One region of the Marinobacter sp. EN3 genome, then DNA from elsewhere that is predicted to be linked to it. Evidence: predicted binding sites of a transcription regulator. Region 1 holds the regulator's gene; each other region holds the start of a gene.
The links. The regulator FliA, encoded in region 1, starts transcription of late flagellar genes. The targets are predictions, from matches to a motif close to CTAAAGTTTNNNNNNNNNNNGCCGNTAA.
Positions count from the first base shown of each region.

Region 2: the regulator FliA is predicted to act here: its motif matches at 3,479-3,506, upstream of Q675_RS26265 (flagellar protein MotY).
Region 3: the regulator FliA is predicted to act here: its motif matches at 2,157-2,184, upstream of Q675_RS23720 (methyl-accepting chemotaxis protein).

Region 1 covers NZ_AXCC01000001.1:636,347-642,312, reverse strand. The annotation lists gene flhF (flagellar biosynthesis protein FlhF) at 1-517, shown strand, start outside; gene Q675_RS22535 (MinD/ParA family protein) at 591-1,403, shown strand; gene Q675_RS22530 (RNA polymerase sigma factor FliA) at 1,436-2,179, shown strand; gene cheY (chemotaxis response regulator CheY) at 2,340-2,723, shown strand; gene Q675_RS22520 (protein phosphatase CheZ) at 2,745-3,530, shown strand; gene Q675_RS22515 (chemotaxis protein CheA) at 3,549-5,678, shown strand; gene Q675_RS22510 (protein-glutamate methylesterase/protein-glutamine glutaminase) at 5,712-5,966, shown strand, end outside.
Region 2 covers NZ_AXCC01000020.1:73,965-79,930, reverse strand. The annotation lists gene Q675_RS26275 (GNAT family N-acetyltransferase) at 1-1,355, opposite strand, end outside; gene Q675_RS26270 (histone deacetylase family protein) at 1,559-2,485, shown strand; gene Q675_RS26265 (flagellar protein MotY) at 2,508-3,437, opposite strand; gene pyrC (dihydroorotase) at 3,596-4,627, shown strand; gene rnt (ribonuclease T) at 4,665-5,330, shown strand; gene Q675_RS26250 (SDR family oxidoreductase) at 5,391-5,966, opposite strand, start outside.
Region 3 covers NZ_AXCC01000011.1:64,514-70,479, forward strand. The annotation lists gene Q675_RS23710 (cation diffusion facilitator family transporter) at 16-849, shown strand; gene Q675_RS23715 (CHAD domain-containing protein) at 772-2,109, opposite strand; gene Q675_RS23720 (methyl-accepting chemotaxis protein) at 2,342-4,018, shown strand; gene Q675_RS23725 (TRAP transporter substrate-binding protein) at 4,131-5,201, shown strand; gene potA (spermidine/putrescine ABC transporter ATP-binding protein PotA) at 5,333-5,966, shown strand, end outside.

The sequences.
Region 1 (5,966 bases):
GACCACCGACCGCTATCGTGTGGCCGCTCATGAGCAGCTCTTCGTGTTCGGCCGCATCCTGAATGTGCCCGTGCGTGTGGTGGATGAGAGCCATTCCCTGGATGACATTCTTGATGAGTTATCGGATCGACACCTGGTGCTGATTGACACTGCCGGCCTGACCAGTGCCGACCGCGGTTACCAGGAACAACTGGCGGAGTTGGCTCGCAGCGATCACAATATCCGTACACATCTGGTGGTCTCCGCCACCAGTCAGCCACGTATCATGAAATCCGTGTGGCATTGCTATAAGATGGCAAGCCTTGCAGGCTGCATCATGACCAAGATTGATGAGGCCCTGACCTTGGGCGAAGCGCTCGGGTTCGTTATGGAGACCAGCTTACCGGTGGCCTGGTACACCGATGGCCAGAAGATACCGGAAGATCTCCAGAGGGCGGAGGCCATTCCGTTAGTGCGCCTGGGCGTAGAACGGCTTAAGGCCGTGCAGAGCGCACAGACAGTCGCCGAAGGTGCCTGAGCCTCGTTGGCGACCAGAATAAAACACCGGCACGCGTGCCCGTACAAGAACGTAGTAAGAGACTGATAACAGTATGAGCAGACCACATCCGGTTCAGGTGATTGCGGTTTCCGGCGGCAAGGGCGGTGTCGGCAAGAGCAATGTTTCGGTCAATCTCGGTATCGCCCTGGCCCAGAAGGGGCGCCGGGTTGTCTTGCTGGACGCGGATCTCGGGCTCGCCAACATCGATGTGTTGCTCGGCATTACCGCTAATCGAAATCTGCAAGACGTACTCAGCGGCGATTGTGATCTGAAAGACGTGCTGGTGAATGGCCCTGGTGGTATCAAGATTGTACCGGCTTCCTCCGGCACCCAGCGTATGACCCAGCTCAGCGCCATGGAACATGCCGGCCTGATCAACGCTTTCAGTGAGCTGGGCGACCAGATTGACGTTCTGATTGTGGATACCGCCGCAGGTATTTCTGAATCGGTGGTCAGCTTCCTCAGGGCCTCGCAGGAACTTCTGCTGGTGGTCTGCGACGAACCTACTTCCATTACCGATGCGTACGCGTTGATCAAGCTGATGAACCGGGATTATGGCACCAACCGCTTCCGTATCCTGGCAAACCAGGTCCGCAATGAGCAGGAAGGCCGCCATCTGTTTGAAAAACTGACCCGGGTCACCGAGCGTTTTCTGGATGTGGCACTACAATATGTAGGTATCGTGCCTTACGACGAGGCCGTCAAGAAAGCCGTCCAAAGACAGAAAGCGGTATTGGATGCCTATCCGAGGGCGAAAGCCTCGCTGGCTATCCGGGCTCTGGCCGAAAAAGTGGACAGTTGGCCTTTGCCGTCCTCTCCCAGGGGGCATCTCGAATTCTTCGTGGAGCGGCTCGTCGAAGTCTGATCTGAATCCAGTCCTACAAGAAAACCGGATACATGACATTGGCGAAACATCTGGGAATTTACCATCAGGCCGGCGCCAGGAGCCCTTCAGCCCTGATTGAAGAGCATGCGCCGCTGGTCAAGAAAATCGCCCTTCATCTCATGGCCCGGCTGCCGCCATCAGTGCAGCTGGAAGACCTTATGCAGGCCGGTATGATTGGCCTGCTGGAGGCCGCGCAGCGCTATTCTTCCGGCAAAGGTGCCACCTTTGAAACCTACGCAGGGATTCGCATCCGCGGCGCCATGGTGGATGAGATCCGCAAAGGCGACTGGGTGCCCCGCTCAGTGCATCGCAACGCCCGGCGAATCGCCAGTGCTATCAAGCAGGTGGAAGATCGTACCGGGCGCGAGGCCCAGGATGCCGAAGTAGCTGAAGAGCTTGGCATTGGTCTGGACGAGTACCATGCCTCACTCGCCGACGCTAACAGCGGTAGACTTTTTAGTCTTGATGAGCTCAATGAATCCGGCGAGCTGCCGATAGAAGAAGCAGAAGCGAGTGATAATCCGCTGGACGGTATTGCTTCAGGCGCTTTCCAGCGAAGTCTCGCAGACGCCATTGAGCAGTTGCCTGAGCGTGAAAAGCTGGTATTGAGCCTGTATTACCAGGAAGAGCTCAACCTCAAGGAAATCGGTGCGGTGCTAGGGGTCAGTGAGAGCCGGGTAAGCCAGATTCACAGCCAGGCGGCGTTGCGACTTCGCAGCCGGCTGGCCGAGTGGCGGGATGGTGACAACGACTGATCGGCCAGGTGCTGTGTTTCTCTCTCAGCAAGCTGTGTAGCTTTTGGTAAACGATGCTTTACAACGTGCGCAAACACCACACAATAAGCGCTTAAGGTAGCAGCCTGCTAGACTTCCAAAAGGCTGAATGAATTCCGGGTGTTACTGACTGGAGGTCCCATTGGACAAGAACATGAAAATTCTCATTGTGGATGACTTCTCCACAATGCGACGCATCATCAAAAACCTGCTGCGAGATCTCGGCTTCACCAATACGGATGAAGCAGACGATGGCAACACCGCGTTGCCCATGCTCCGAAGCGGCAAGTATGACTTCCTGGTGACTGACTGGAACATGCCCGGCATGTCGGGCTTTGACCTTCTGAAGGCTGTCCGTGCTGATGAAAACCTGAAGAACCTGCCGGTTCTGATGGTAACGGCAGAGGCTAAGCGGGACCAGATCGTGGCTGCGGCTCAGGCCGGGGTGAACGGGTATGTGGTCAAGCCTTTCACGGCAGCCGTGCTGAAGGAAAAGATCGAGAAAATCTTCGAACGAATCCAGTAACCAGAGGTCGGATGGCTCGCCATGAGTGATACCAAACAGAACCATCAGGGCCTTGATCCGGAGGTGGCGGAGAAGCTTCAAAAGCAGGCCTCCGACCTGGCCGAGAATGTAAACGCCGGGAATTATGCCAAGGCGATGACCCTGATCAATGAACTGAGCGAGGTTCGCGATCAGAGTCTGTATCGGGAAGTGGGGCGACTGACCCGCAGCCTCCATGAGGCAATCCGGAACTTCCAGATAGACCCGCGTAATGCCGAGCAGAAAGAAGTGCTGTCGAAGATGAGCGACGCTTCTGACCGTCTGGCCTATGTGGTTCAGATGACCAGCCAGGCGGCGAACCGCACCATGGATCTGGTTGAGGAAAGCATGCCGGTGGCTCACGCCATGCGGGATGAAGCGGTTTCCCTGCGGGATGAGTGGCAGCGTCTGCGCCGTCGTGAAATGGAGCCTGCGGAGTTTCGGGAGCTTTACGGTCGCATCGACAAGTTCTTCGCTGGCCTGACGACAGACTCCGACAGTCTGTACCAGAACCTGTCGGAAATCCTTCTGGCTCAGGATTTTCAGGATCTTACCGGTCAGGTTATCCAGAAGGTCACCGCGTTGGTGAAAGAGGTGGAAGACAACCTTCTTGGTCTGGTGGTGATGGCCAGCCACGTTGATCAACTGACCGGCACAGTGCATCAGATTGAAGAAAAAGAAGAATCGGCCGAAAAAGGGGTAGGGCCCCAGATCAAGGCCGATGAGCGGGAAGATGTAGTTTCGGGACAGGACGATGTGGACGATCTGCTGTCCAGTCTCGGATTCTGATAATAAAGAGGGTGACGCATGGCGTTAGATGCTGATGAAGAGATCCTGCAGGACTTCCTGGTAGAAGCCGGCGAGATACTCGAAAAGTTGTCGGAGCAGCTGGTGGATCTGGAGCAGCATCCCGATGACAGCGATCTGCTGAACGCCATTTTCCGTGGCTTCCATACCGTGAAAGGGGGCGCAGGCTTCCTTCAGCTGGAGGCACTGGTTAATTGCTGCCACTCTGCGGAGAACGTGTTTGATATTCTCCGGAATCACAAGCGCAAGGTAACACCGGACCTGATGGACGTGGTGCTGGAGGCGCTGGACAACGTTAATGCCATGTTCGAAGAAGTCCGCAACCGGGAAGAACCGACGCCCGCGCCGGACGAACTGATTGAAGCTCTGGATGCACTCGCCAAACCCGAGTCCGAGGATGCACCGGCGGTGGAAGCACCAACCCCGGCACAGGAGCCGTCGTCTGCGGATGTCGGACAGCAAGGGGATCAGGGCGATATCACTGACGAAGAGTTCGAGCAGCTGCTGGACGCGTTGGCGGATGAAAAATCCGATGGCCAGAAACCGGTCGGCAACGAGCAGGTGAGCACCCCGGCAGAATCCGCCGGCGGCTCAGACAGTGATGAGATTACCGACGATGAATTTGAGGCCCTGCTGGATCAACTCCACGGCAAGGGCCAGTTTGCCGGCGCGCCTGCGGAAGATGAAGCGCCCAAGGCAGATATCGACACCAGCGGTGGCTCGGAGAAATCATCCGGTGACGCCGATCTGATTTCCGACGACGAATTCGAGAACCTGCTGGACGAACTGCATGGCAAGGGTGCAGGCCCAAGCGCGGGGGCTGCCGCAGGTGAGCCCAAGCCTGCGCCGGCTCCATCAAGCAAGGCCGAACCAGCCCCGGAACCAAAGAAAGCGGAAGCCAAAGCCGAGAGCAAGGCCGCTTCCAAGCCGGCCCCTGCGCCTGCACCTGCCCGTGAGGCCGCACCAGCGGGCGAAACCACGGTTCGGGTTGATACCAAGCGCCTGGACGACATCATGAACATGGTGGGCGAACTGGTGCTGGTGCGTAACCGCCTGCAGCGTCTGGGTTCCGAAAGCGAAGACGAACACATGCACAAGGCAGTGGCCAATCTCGATGTGGTGACCACGGATCTGCAGGCTGCCGTCATGCAAACACGGATGCAGCCGATCAAGAAAGTTTTCGGCCGTTTCCCCAGAGTGGTGCGCGACCTGGCCCGCAGTCTGAAGAAAGAAGTGAATCTGGTCATGCACGGTGAGGAAACCGACCTGGATAAAAACCTGGTTGAAGCTCTGGCCGATCCCCTGGTGCACCTGGTGAGAAATTCCGTGGATCATGGTGTCGAGGCACCGGACGTACGGGAAAAGGCCGGCAAACCTCGCGCTGGAACCGTGACTCTGTCGGCGGAGCAGGAAGGCGACCATATTCTGCTGTCCATTGTCGACGACGGCGCCGGTATGAATCCTGATGTCTTGCGCCGCAAGGCGGTCGAGAAGGGCCTGTACGATCAGGATGCGGCAGACCGCCTTACCGATAACGAATGCTTCAATCTGATTTTTGCGGCCGGTTTCTCCACCAAGGACCAGATTTCCGATGTCTCTGGTCGGGGTGTCGGCATGGACGTGGTGAAAACCAAGATCGGCCAGCTCAATGGGCAGATCAATATCATGTCCGAACAGGGCAAGGGCACCAGCATTATCATCAAGGTGCCGCTGACTCTGGCCATTATGCCAACGTTGATGATCATGCTTGGTGACCAGTCTTTCGCGCTGCCGCTGGTGAATGTGGTGGAGATTTTCCACCTGGATCTGACCAAGACCAACATTGTCGACGGCAAAGAGTGTATTGTCGTGCGGGACAAAGTGTTCCCACTGTTCCACATCAAGCGCTGGCTGGTGCACGGTGCGGCAGGTCAGGCCGAGCCGGAGATTGCGCACGTGGTGATTGTGGCCATGGGGACCAAACAGGTCGGCTTTGTCGTTGATCAGCTGATTGGCCAGGAAGAGGTGGTGATCAAACCTCTGGGCCGGGCCCTGCAGGGGACGCCAGGAATGGCCGGCGCCACCATCACCGGTGATGGCCGTATCGCCCTGATTATTGATGTGCCGAGCCTCCTGCAGCACTACGGCTGAGCAGGAATTTCCGGGATTGTGTAGGAGAAATGGATGACAGTTTCTGTCCTGGTCGTGGATGATTCGGGCTTTTTTCGCAAACGGCTGACGGAAATCCTGACGGCCTCGGGCCAGATTAAAGTGGTAGGCGCCGCCACCAACGGGCGGGAAGGTGTCGAGCTGGCAGAAAAACTGCGCCCCGATGTGATCACCATGGATTACGAGATGCCGGTGATGGACGGCATCTCTGCCGTGCGCGAGATCATGCGCAAACATCCCACCCCGGTTTTGATGTTCTCGTCCCTGACC
Region 2 (5,966 bases), on a different contig from region 1:
TGCCGAACATGCTGCATGAACGCCATCACCGCTTTTTCCGGGTTAAAGAACGATGGCAACCCCGCCCGGTAAAACTCTTCCCGGGAATCCATCACCGTGCTCTGCCCCAACCAGCAGGTAAAGATGTTCAAGCGGGTGCCCTTGGACGCCTGCACCACGGAATCGGCAATCTGCAGGCTGTCTTCGATCAGTGTGGGTGCGTACATCACCAGTACGTTAGCCACGTTAGGGTCCTTCGCCAGAATCTTGATAGCCTTGCCATATAGCTCGGGCGTGGCATCATAGTTAAGGTCAATGGGGTTCTTGCGGGTCCAGTACGGCGGCAGCAGTTCTCCCAGCTCCCTGACCGTATCTTCCGACAGCTCCGCCAGTTCACCGCCGAGATCCGCCAGCCGATCCACCGCCAATACGCCGGGGCCCACGCCGTTGGCCATGATGGCCAGGGATTCCCGACGCAGCGGGCGCATCCGGGTCAGGGTTTCCAGGGCATCAAACATCTGGCCAAGCCCGTCCACCCTCAACACACCGGCGCGCTGAAGCATGGCATCGTAGACCGGGTCACTGCGTTTGATACCAGCGGGCAAGGCATGGGTAAACCACTCGGATTCGGGCACCCGTCCGGATTTCACCGCAATCACGGGCTTGGTCCGGGAGGCCACCCGGACTGCCGACATGAAGCGCCTGGGGTTGGGGATGTTTTCAATGTGCAGCAGAATGGCTCGGGTCTGGGTGTCCTGGGCCAGATAATCGATCAGGTCGTCGTGATCGATGTCCATACCATCACCCAGGGTCAGGAAGTAGGAGAATCCCACCCCCCTGGCAAAGGCCCAGTCCAGCACCGAACTGGCAATGGTGCCGGACTGCCCCACGAAGGCCACCCGGCCGGGAATGGCCCCCATATGGGCATAGGTGGCGTTCAGATGCCGCGCCGGCACCATCAAACCGATAGTGTTGGGGCCCAGTACGCGGATGCCGGTCTCCCGGGCGGCATCGCGTACTGAATACATCAATGGCTGGCCGGTTTTACTGTGAGTCCGGGACATGCCCCCGGTCATTACAATGGCGGTACGCACGCCACATTCACCCAGCTTGCGGATCATTTTCGGCACCGTGTCCGGCGGGGTACAGATGATCGCCAGGTCCGGACTGAAATCCAGTTTGGACACTTTGCGCACACAGGGCACCCCGTGCACGTTTTCGTAGTCGCTCTGGTTGACCACCACGAGCCGGCCCGGATAGCCGCCGCCCAGCAGGTTCCGCAACACCATACCCCCGAGGTTGTCAGCGCGTTCCGAGGCGCCAATAACGGCAATGGATTCAGGATTGAACAGGCTTTCCAGATAGCGGGTACTCAACGCGGCTCTCCCAGTGGTGTGCGCGACAGGAATGTACAAACTTCAATAAAACGGCTTGCTTATCAGTGTATACCTTATCTTAGGTGGCGATTTCATGATGTAAATCGACTAACGAGTTATTAGACCAAAGAAATACGACAGGCTTCGGTTATCCCTGATAACATGAAAGCGATAATAAGCATACTCAGGTTCAGGCATTACCCATGACCACGGCATTTTTTTCCCACGACGACTGCAAGAAACACAACATGGGCCCGGAGCACCCGGAAAGCCCTGAGCGTCTTTCAAGCATTCTCGCCTACCTCGCGGATACCAACCTACAACAGGAACTGGACTGGGTTCGTCCGGAAGAAATCACCCGGGACCAACTGCTGACCGTGCATCCGGAAAGCTATCTGCACCAGCTGGACCTGATGCAGCCAACCCGGGGCCGGGTGTTCACCGACCCGGACACCGCGATGATGCCGGACACCCTGAGAGCGGCGAAGCTGGCCGCGGGGGGCAATGTGCAGGCTGTCGATATGGTGATGAGCAGCCAGGTAACCAACGCTTTTGTCTGCGCCCGGCCACCGGGACACCACGCCGAACGTGCCAAGTCGATGGGGTTCTGTTTCTATAACAATATCGCCCTGGCGGCGATGCGGGCGCTCACCTTCCATCACCTTGAGCGGGTGGCCATTGTCGATTTCGATGTGCATCAGGGTAACGGCACGGTAGATATTGTCAGTGGTGATGAACGCATACTGATGTGTTCCAGCTTTCAGCATCCGTTTTATCCGCATTCCCATGTGCACCGGCAGGCCGACAATATTGTCAATGCGCCGATTGCAGCCGACTGTTCAGCGGCTGAGTACCGCAAGACGGTTGAAGCCGCCTGGCTCAAGAAACTGCAGGATTTTCGTCCGCAACTGGTGTTGATCTCGGCAGGCTTTGACGGGCATCGGCTGGACCCCATGGCGGAGCTGAATCTGGAAACCGAGGATTATCGATGGTTAACGGAAATGCTGGTGAGTGTCGCCCATGACCACTCCAACGATCGCATCATCTCCACGCTGGAAGGCGGGTATCACCTGAAAGCCCTGGCAGAGGGTGTGGCCGCGCACCTGGAAGTCCTGAACGCAGTATATTGAAACTCGGGATGGCGTGTTCCGGCTATCCCGAAAACTCGCTCCCCATACCGTTAGCCTGCAGCAGTTCCGGGCGCTCACCCTGGCGTTGCAAACGAATGGTGGTGCGGCGGTTATCAGCCGGCCGGCGGGAAACCGGATACTGATCACCGTGGGCCCGGACCGTCAGCATAGTCTCATCGATTCCCCTGGATTTGAGATACTCGGCCACCACGTTGGCTCTTTCCTCCGACAGCGCGCGGTTATCAATCCGGCTACCAATACTGTCGGAATGGCCGTCCACGAAGATTCTTTCTACCGTGCTGTCGGCCATCACGTAGGTCACAATATTGTCGAGCAAGTTCATGTCTGCCTGTGACAGGCTGGTACTCCCGCTGGCAAACGGAACCCGGCTGCGCCGAACCTGGTCGAAGTTAACCGGCAGCAGACTGGCAACGCATTCACGATAGCCGGCGTACGGGCCGGAAAAATTCACATTCGACAACTGCACCCGCACGGGCTGGCCGCTGTATACCGCGGCTCGGGTTACTGTCGGCTGCATACCTCGGGACAACCCCTGGGCAATCAACACCGCTTCCCGATTCCCCAGGTTCACCGAGCGCGGACTATCCGTTACCTGCACAGCACCAATGGGGCTCGGTGGAACTCCTGGCCGCCAGGGCGGCGCTTCAACCACTAACTGGCCCTGGCCGGGGCGCATCACACTCAGATCCGATTCGAGATAGAAACGCAGGTCTTCCCCTGCCCGGTGCCTGAGCACGGCGCGGCCAAAGCCAGGAACCTCATGGACAAGGGAACACTCAAAGACCGACTCGGAGAGATACCACTGGCTGTTTTCAATACCGGCACCATAACTGGATGACAGCACAGGCGCAGAGGGCAATGACATCAACCCTGCCGTCGCCAGCAATTTCAGCAATCTGCTCTGCCTGAAGAACCAATTGGGTGAAACCATAGGAATGCCCCGTGGAGCCTTTAAACCAGTGAACTAACCGGTTAACGGCGACCCGACCGGGAACTTGAGCCGGATAACTTACGATCAGGTTAAAAACATCTGCTTTTCGCTTCTGATATAATCCGCGAAATTTTGCGCTCGCTTTCGGATACCTTCTCATGACCCGACAGATAACCATCACACGCCCGGACGACTGGCACCTGCACGTGCGCGACGGCGACATTCTGAACGATGTGGTGCCCGCCACCGCCGCCTGCTTCGGCCGCGCTATCATCATGCCTAACCTGGTGCCGCCGGTAACCGATGCCAGCGCAGCCATGGCGTACAGGGATCGCATTCTGGCCGCGGCCCGGGGAACGGACTTCCAGCCCCTGATGACCCTGTATCTGACCGAGAGCACCACTGCCGAGACCATTCGTGAAGCCAAAGCCGCCGGCGTAGTGGCAGCGAAACTGTACCCGGCTGGCGCCACCACCAACTCTGCCTCCGGCGTAACGGACATTCGCAATATCTACCCGGTGCTGGAGGCGATGGCGGATTGCGGCATGCTGTTGCTGGTACACGGCGAGGTGACCGACAGCGACATCGATATTTTCGATCGGGAAAAGGTGTTTCTGGAGCGGGTTCTGGCGCCCACGCTGACTGCGTTCCCGTCGCTCCGGGTGGTTCTTGAGCATATCACCACTGCCGATTCGGCCGAGTTTGTCCGTAACCATCAGGGCAATAACCTAGGGGCAACTCTCACACCGCAGCATCTGATGTATAACCGCAATCACATGCTGGTCGGCGGTATTCGCCCACACCTTTACTGCCTGCCCATCCTCAAGCGCAACAAGCATCAGGAAGCGCTAAGAGAGGTCGTGGCCAGCGGCGATCCCCGCTTCTTCCTGGGCACGGATTCTGCCCCACACGCGAAAGACAAGAAGGAAGCCGCCTGCGGCTGTGCTGGCTGTTACTCCGCCTACGGCGCCATCGGCCTGTATGCCGATATCTTCGAGGAACTGGGCATTCTGGACAAGCTGGAAGCCTTTGCCAGCTTCAACGGCGCCGATTTCTATGGCCTGCCCCGGAACACCGACACCGTGACGCTGGTGCGGGAACCCTGGACCATGCCGGAGAACCTGCCTCTGGCCGGCGGCGGAATTGTTCCGTTGAAGGCTGGCGAAACCGTTAACTGGCGCCTGGCGTAAACCCTATTCATTCACTACCACGAACATCGGAGTTCGAGTGTCAGACGAAAACAAACAGCCCCACCCCATGTCCCAGCGCTTTCGCGGCTTTCTGCCGGTGGTGGTCGACGTGGAAACCGCCGGCTTCAACCCGGAACGTGATGCTCTGCTGGAAATCGCTGCCGTAATGCTGACCATGGATGAGGATGGCTGGCTGCGCCGGGGCGAAACCCACGTGCAGCAGATCGACCCGTTCGAAGGCGCCAATCTGGAGCAGTCGGCCCTGGATTTCACCGGTATCGATCCCTGGAATCCGGAGCGGGAGGCGGTACCGGAACGGGAAGGCCTGAGCGAGATTTTTTCTCCCATCCGCAAGGCGGTAAAAGAACACGACTGCAAGCGAGCGGTACTGGTGGGCCACAATGCCACGTTTGACCATAATTTCGTTTTCGCGGCAGCGCTGCGGGCCGATATCAAACGCAACCCGTTCCATCCATTCTCGACATTTGATACCGCTACCCTGGCGGGCCTCGCCTACGGCCACACCGTGCTGGCCCAGGCCTGTAAACTGGCGGGCATTCCCTTCAGCAACAAGGAAGCCCACTCGGCGGCCTACGACGCGGAAAAGACAGCAGACCTGTTCTGCGGCATCGTCAATCGCTGGCGTGAACTGGGCGGGTTTCCGCCGCCGCCAATCGAAATTGCAGAAGAACCCCAGGAATGAAATCTCCAACCTGAAACGAAAAAACCCGCCGAGGCGGGTTTTTTTGGCTTATAACGACGATTACCAGTATATCCCCCGCATAATCGCCGCAAAGGCTACCTGCTCGGTAGAGACTTTCGGCTTTTCGCCGGACTTGCTGCCAGCGGCTGCTGGAGAATCCGGGAACATCCGGTAGCCAGTGTTCATAATGATCTCACCCATCTTCGGTGCCAGCGCATGCAGAACCTGCGCGAACACGCCAAGACGGGTGGCAATGCGCTTGGGCCGGTACACAATCGCATCCGCCACCATCTGCGCGGCTTCATCCGGTGTCAGCGTCGGCACGGAATCGTAGATCTTGGTGGGCGCGATCATCGGCGTTTTCACCAGCGGCATGTTGATGGTGGTGAAGGTCACGTTGCGATCCGACCATTCCGCAGCGGCACAGCGGCTGAACGCGTCCAGTGCGGATTTCGAGGCGACATAGGCCGAGAAACGCGGAGCGTTGGTAAGTACCCCGATGGAAGAAATATTCACCACGTGCCCGCGGCGACGCTCCAGCATGGCTGGCGCAAAGCCCATGATCAGCCGAACGGAGCCAAAGTAGTTCAGCTGCATGGTCCGCTCAAAATCGTGGAACCGGTCAAAAGACAACGC
Region 3 (5,966 bases), on a different contig from region 1:
TCTCAGGAGGTCAAAATGTTTACTTCTCTGGCGCGGGAAAACCTGGCGCTGACATTATCAGCGGTGGGCGCGGGCCTGTTTGCGCTCGCCGGTATTACCTGGGGTCTTTGGGTCGATTCCCTGGTTATTATCTTCGATGGTGCCTATTCCCTGATCAGCCTCGGGTTGTCGCTCCTGTCACTCTATGCCGCCCGCCTGGTTCGCCGGCCGGCCAATGACGATTACCCATTCGGGATGGGGGCCGTGGAGCCGCTAGTGATCGCCGTGAAAGGTCTGGTGATTGCAGTGGTGTGTATCTTGTCGCTGGTATCGGCGGTGGTGTCGCTGCTTCAGGGCGGCCGTGCCGTGGCGGCGGACATGGCAATGATCTTTGGTGCGGTGAACGTGGTGGGGTGTCTGGCGGTCTGGGCGTATCTACGGTGGTCAAGTCTGCGCAATGGTTCGGGGCTGGTGCAGGCGGAACAGCGCCAGTGGCTGATGGACAGTGCCCTAAGCGCTGCCGTAATGATTGGTTTTGGCGCGGCCTGGCTGCTGGAACGCAGTCATTGGGCGGAGCTGGCCGTGTATGCCGACCCGGTAATGATGCTGGTGATTTCGGTCTACTTTATGACGGTGCCGGTGAAGATGGTTCTGGAGTCAGTTCGGGAGCTGTTGCTGGCGGCACCGAAAGACGATGCACTGGACGACATCCATGAGACCCTGGAAGACCTGGGCCTGAATCCGGAACAGGTCCGGGTGGCCAAGCTCGGCCCGAACCTTCTTCTTGAGGCCTCAGACGTTCAGTCCACCCATAGCCAGTATTTGCCTGCGGGTATTGGCTTTCTCTTGCTCAAGTTTGCCAGTCAGTGACACCCCGTCGCACTCCGGATGGTCGGCGAGGAATCGTCGGGTCAGCTCGATCTGGACATGCAGATCCTGGAAACGGCCGTACAGATCCTGTCGCTGGCGTAGCTCTTTCCGGAATGGCTTGCTGTACCGGGCATCCAGTTCCAGAAGATAGCGGATACGCTTGAGGTTCTTGCGCAGCTGGTGCAGGGCTTCATCCGGAGCGGTGTGCAGCAGTTCTGCGGTTTTTCGGTTGAACTGCTTCAGGCGGCGGTTTGTCGCGGCCTGGATGTCTTTTTTCCGCAGGTTTGCAGCCAGCTTATGAAAAGATTTGGACTCAATATAGTCTTGCCAGCGCGACAGGCTTTGCTGGTAGCGTTTCTGGCCAAGGCGTTTGGCCAGTTTGCGCTGTGCTTTAGATGCCCTGAGCCGCGCCCAGTCGGTCAGCGTGGTGCAGAGTTGTGGGTTGTCGTGGCACAGCTCGGGGATATCCTGAAGAAATACGTGCAGATCCCGCAGGGCGCTGGTGGCCCGGGCATGTCGCTTCAGTTCTCGGATATGCTCCTGTAGTTGGCGATCGCCGGTAATCTCGGCCAGGGGTTCGGCAATGGCCCGACTGCGGCGAAGGGCAATGCGGTATTGGTGCAGGAATTCGTCATCCAGCCCCAGCATCACCCCAGGGGTCAGAAGTTCCAACTGGTTGTTCAGCTGCTGTAAAACCTCCGGGAGCGTGTTCTGGTCCAGATCAGTGGCGTCGGGACTGGCTTTTCGGTTCTTGCGCCGGAATTCGTTGTAACTGAAATCACGAGGCGTCAGGAAGGTTTCCAGTGCACCCTTGTTTTTGTCCACTTTCTTCCAGTGCCTTACCGGCAGCCGGATCTCCAGGATACTGGCGGTTGGCAATTCGAACGGAGCCTGGGGTACCAGAAAGGCGGCCAGTTCGAGTAATGCCGGGTTGTGGCCGATGAGGGTGATGCGGTTCTGAGCGTTATCCAGATTCTGCAGCCAGCGTAATAGACGCCGGAAGTCGAAGGTGTAAAGCTCGTTTTCGGTGCGGACATGGGCCGGCTGGTCGTTGACGCTGAGTGCACCTGCCAGCGTTTGCTGGGCTCGCACAGCGGGGCTTGCATAAATGGCACCGGACAGCGCGCCCAGGCATTTCATTGCCCGCGCGAGCGGCGCAAGCTGGCTTTGGCCTCTGTCATTCAGTGGGCGTTCCTGGTCGCAGAGGCTGTCGTCGTTCCAGCTCGATTTGGCGTGGCGGATAAGAAAAAGCCGTTTCATGCATGCTTGCTCATGAGCTGAATGTTCAGACCTTAGTCTGACACAGCCTCAAGTCGTTTACATGACGGCCGATACGTATTTAGACGTATGACACTGATATGACGGGCTTGTTTACATAAAAACCTGTTCCTGACCTGCGTTTGGTATACAGCTTTTAACAAACTGCAACGGAGTGCGGGTTGCGTTTGTGCATAATCAAAGGATTACAAGAAATGACCCCGGAGCGAAGACCATGACCTTCATGAGCAACCTGACCATCAGAACACGGCTTCTGATTGGTGTATTGGTGCCTGTACTGATTACGGCTGGAACAGTTGCATGGATTACGGCGAACCAGATCCGGGCCAATGGAGAGGCAGAGTTGCAACGCCTCGAGCAGGAACTGTTGGAAGCGCGCAAGGAAGGTTTGAAAAATCTGGTTGAAACCGCGAAATCCGTGGTGCTTGAGGCCAAGTCCACTCCCGGTTTTTCGGAGCAGGAGGCGCAGGAAGAGGCGCGAGAGCGGTTGCGGTCAATCAAGTTCGGTCAGAACAACTATGTCTTCGCCTACGATCGCAGTCTGTTCAATCTCGCCTATGCACCGGACCCCTCCAAGGAAGGCCCGACTACCAATCCGAACACCCAAAAGCTGGTTCGCGGGTTGTTTGACGCGACAGGTGACGATGGCTTCATGCCTTATGAGTGGACCAACCCTGCTACCGGCCAGGTGGAACCGAAAGTCTCCTACTCCACTATCATTCCGGGCTGGGACTGGATGATAGGTTCCGGCGTGTATGTAACCGATGTTCAGAGAGCGGTGGCCGCTGCCCGGCAAGAAATCGATGCAACCATGACGTCTGCTATGGGCTTCATTTTACTGCTGACCATTGTGGTGGTGGTGATTTCGTTGGTAATCGGGTTGGTCATTGGCCGCACCGTGACTGCGCCGCTGAACAAGGTCAGCGACATGATGCGGGAGATTGCCGACGGTGAGGGCGACCTGCGCCAGCGCCTGCCGGAAGATGGTAAAGATGAGCTGGCCGTTCTGGGCCGCCGCTTCAACCACTTCGTCATCAAGATTCAGGACACCATCCGTGAGGTCGGCTCTACCACCGACCAGGTGGCTTCGGCGGCTGAAGAACTCAGCCGGGTGGCGAATGAAACCCGCCAGTCGGTTCAGGAGCAGGGTTCGGAAACCGACCAGATTGCTTCGGCCATCAACGAAATGGCGGCAACGATTCAGCAAATCTCCGGCAATGCCAATGAGGTGGAAGGCGCAGCTTCCGATGCGGACCGCATGGCCAAAGAGGGTGGCGAGACCATTAATAGCGCTCAGGGGGCGGTCAATCAGCTGTCCCAGGAAATGGAAGACACCGCTCGCAGCATCAATGCCCTGGCCGAGAAGTCGAACGATATTCAGCAGGTGCTGGATGTGATTCACGCGGTTACTGAGCAGACCAACCTGCTGGCCCTGAACGCTGCCATTGAGGCAGCCCGGGCCGGCGAGCACGGTCGCGGTTTCTCGGTGGTTGCCGACGAAGTGCGCCAGCTGGCCAAGCGGTCAGCGGAATCGGCTGATCAGATCCGGGAAATGATTGATGGCTTTGTGGCGGAGTCCAAGGCTTCGGTGGAACGTATGAACAACTCCCGCAAGAGCTCGGAGGCGACGGTTGAACGCATCAATCATGCCACCAGTGCACTGAACACCATCGTGACGTCAGTGACCCAGATCCACGATCAGGTGACTCAGATTGCGACCGCCGCTGAACAGCAGAGCCAGGTGGCGGAAGAGATCAACCAGAACGTGGTGCGGATTGTCGACGCGGCCCAGCGCAGCGACACCGGCGTGACCCAGACCAATGAGGCCAGCCACGAACTGGCCCGGTTGGGAGAGAATCTGCGCGAGCTGGTTGGCCAGTTCAAGGTCTGATTACCCTCATAAGAAAGCCGGCCCGCCACATTGGCGCGGTCGGCTTTCGTCGTTATGATGGATCATTCAGGCATATTTGAATCAAAAACTGATAACAATGGAAGCCAACACTATGTCCCTGCGTAAAACCCTGCTGGCGGCGGTCAGCACTCTTGGCCTGCTGGCCAGCCCTTTCGCGGTCTCTGAAGAAACCTTTACCCTGCGTCTCGCGGAAACCTGGGGGCCAAATTCCGGCCTGCTGGGGGATGCGCCCCGAAACATGGCGGCCATGGCTGAGGAAATGTCCGGCGGTCGGCTGAAGATCCGGATTGATTCCTCCAACAAGCACAAGGCCCCTTTCGGTATTTTCGATCTGGTCCGTAACGGCCAGTACGACATGGGCCACACCGCCTCTTATTACTACAAGGGCACCATTCCCAACGCCATGTACTTCACCACCATACCCTTCGGCATGATTGCGCCGGAGATGTATGCCTGGTTCTACCACGACGACGGCATGGAGTTGATGCAGAAGGTATATGAACCCTTCGGGCTGCTGTCCTTCCCGGGTGGCAACACGGCCAATCAGATGGGTGGCTGGTTCCGGAAAGAGATCAAGTCTCTGGAGGACCTGAAAGGCCTGAAAATGCGCACCCCCGGCTTTGCCGGCGAGGTTATGTCGGAAGTGGGCGTGGCGGTCACCAACCTGCCGCCGGGCGAGCTGTATACCGCGCTTGAGCGCAACACCATCGATGCCGTTGAATGGGTTGGCCCGGCGCTGGATCTGCAGATGGGCTTTCACCAGATTGCCAAGTATTACTACTCCGGCTGGCAGGAGCCCAATGCCGAAGTGCAGTTCCTGATCAACAAGAAAACCTGGGACAAGCTGCCGGCTGATCTGCAGGCTATCCTGCGGGTCTCCATGCGTACTGCAGCGTATGACATGTATATCCAGAGCACCCACGAAAGCGGTGTGGCCTGGGAGAAGATGAAGCAGGAATACCCGGATGTGACTCACAAGGTGTTTCCACCGGAGGTTATTACCGCCCTTCGAGAAACCACCAATCGCCTGTTGGATGAATTTGCCGAGAAAGACGAACTGGCGAACGAAATCATCACCTCACAGCGTGAATACCTCAAGCAGGTGCGCCCCTGGACTAACATTTCGGACAAGGCGTATCTGAACAGTGTCGCGGAGCAGTAAAACCGCTGCGTGACAATCGGGCCTGACAGGGCTGGAAAACAGGAGGGGCGTGGTCAGGGAATATCCGCACGCCCCTTTTTGTTTGCGTCTGTTTCTGGAAAAATACGCCGCTCAAACTTTGGGCAGGGCCGATGAAACAGACACTGCTATCTCTGAGCAATCTCACCAAACAGTTCGACGGCAAAAAAGTGCTGGATTCACTGGATCTGGACATTTTTGACGGCGAGTTCATTACCCTCCTGGGGCCCTCCGGTTGCGGCAAGACCACCTTGTTGCGGATGATGGCGGGTTTCGAGCATCCGGATGACGGCACCATCGCGCTGGGCGATCAGGACCTGACTCACACCCCGCCGGAGCACCGCCCGCTGAACACGGTATTCCAGAACTACGCGCTGTTTCCTCATATGTCGGTCTTCGACAACGTGGCCTATGGCCTGAAAATGGAAAAGCGGCCGAAGCAGGAAATCCGGGAGCGGGTCGAGGATGCCCTGGCCATGGTCCAGCTCGAGGACTTCGCCCGGCGCAAGCCGCATCAGTTGTCCGGCGGCCAGCAGCAACGGGTGGCCATTGCCCGTGCAGTGGTCAAGCGCCCGAAGGTGCTGTTGCTGGATGAGCCGTTGTCCGCCCTGGATTACAAACTGCGGCGCACCATGCAGGTGGAACTGAAACGCCTGCAGCGGGAGCTGGGTATCACCTTTGTGTTTGTCACCCATGATCAGGAAGAAGCCCTGTCCATGTCCGACCGGGTGGTGGTGTTGAAAGACG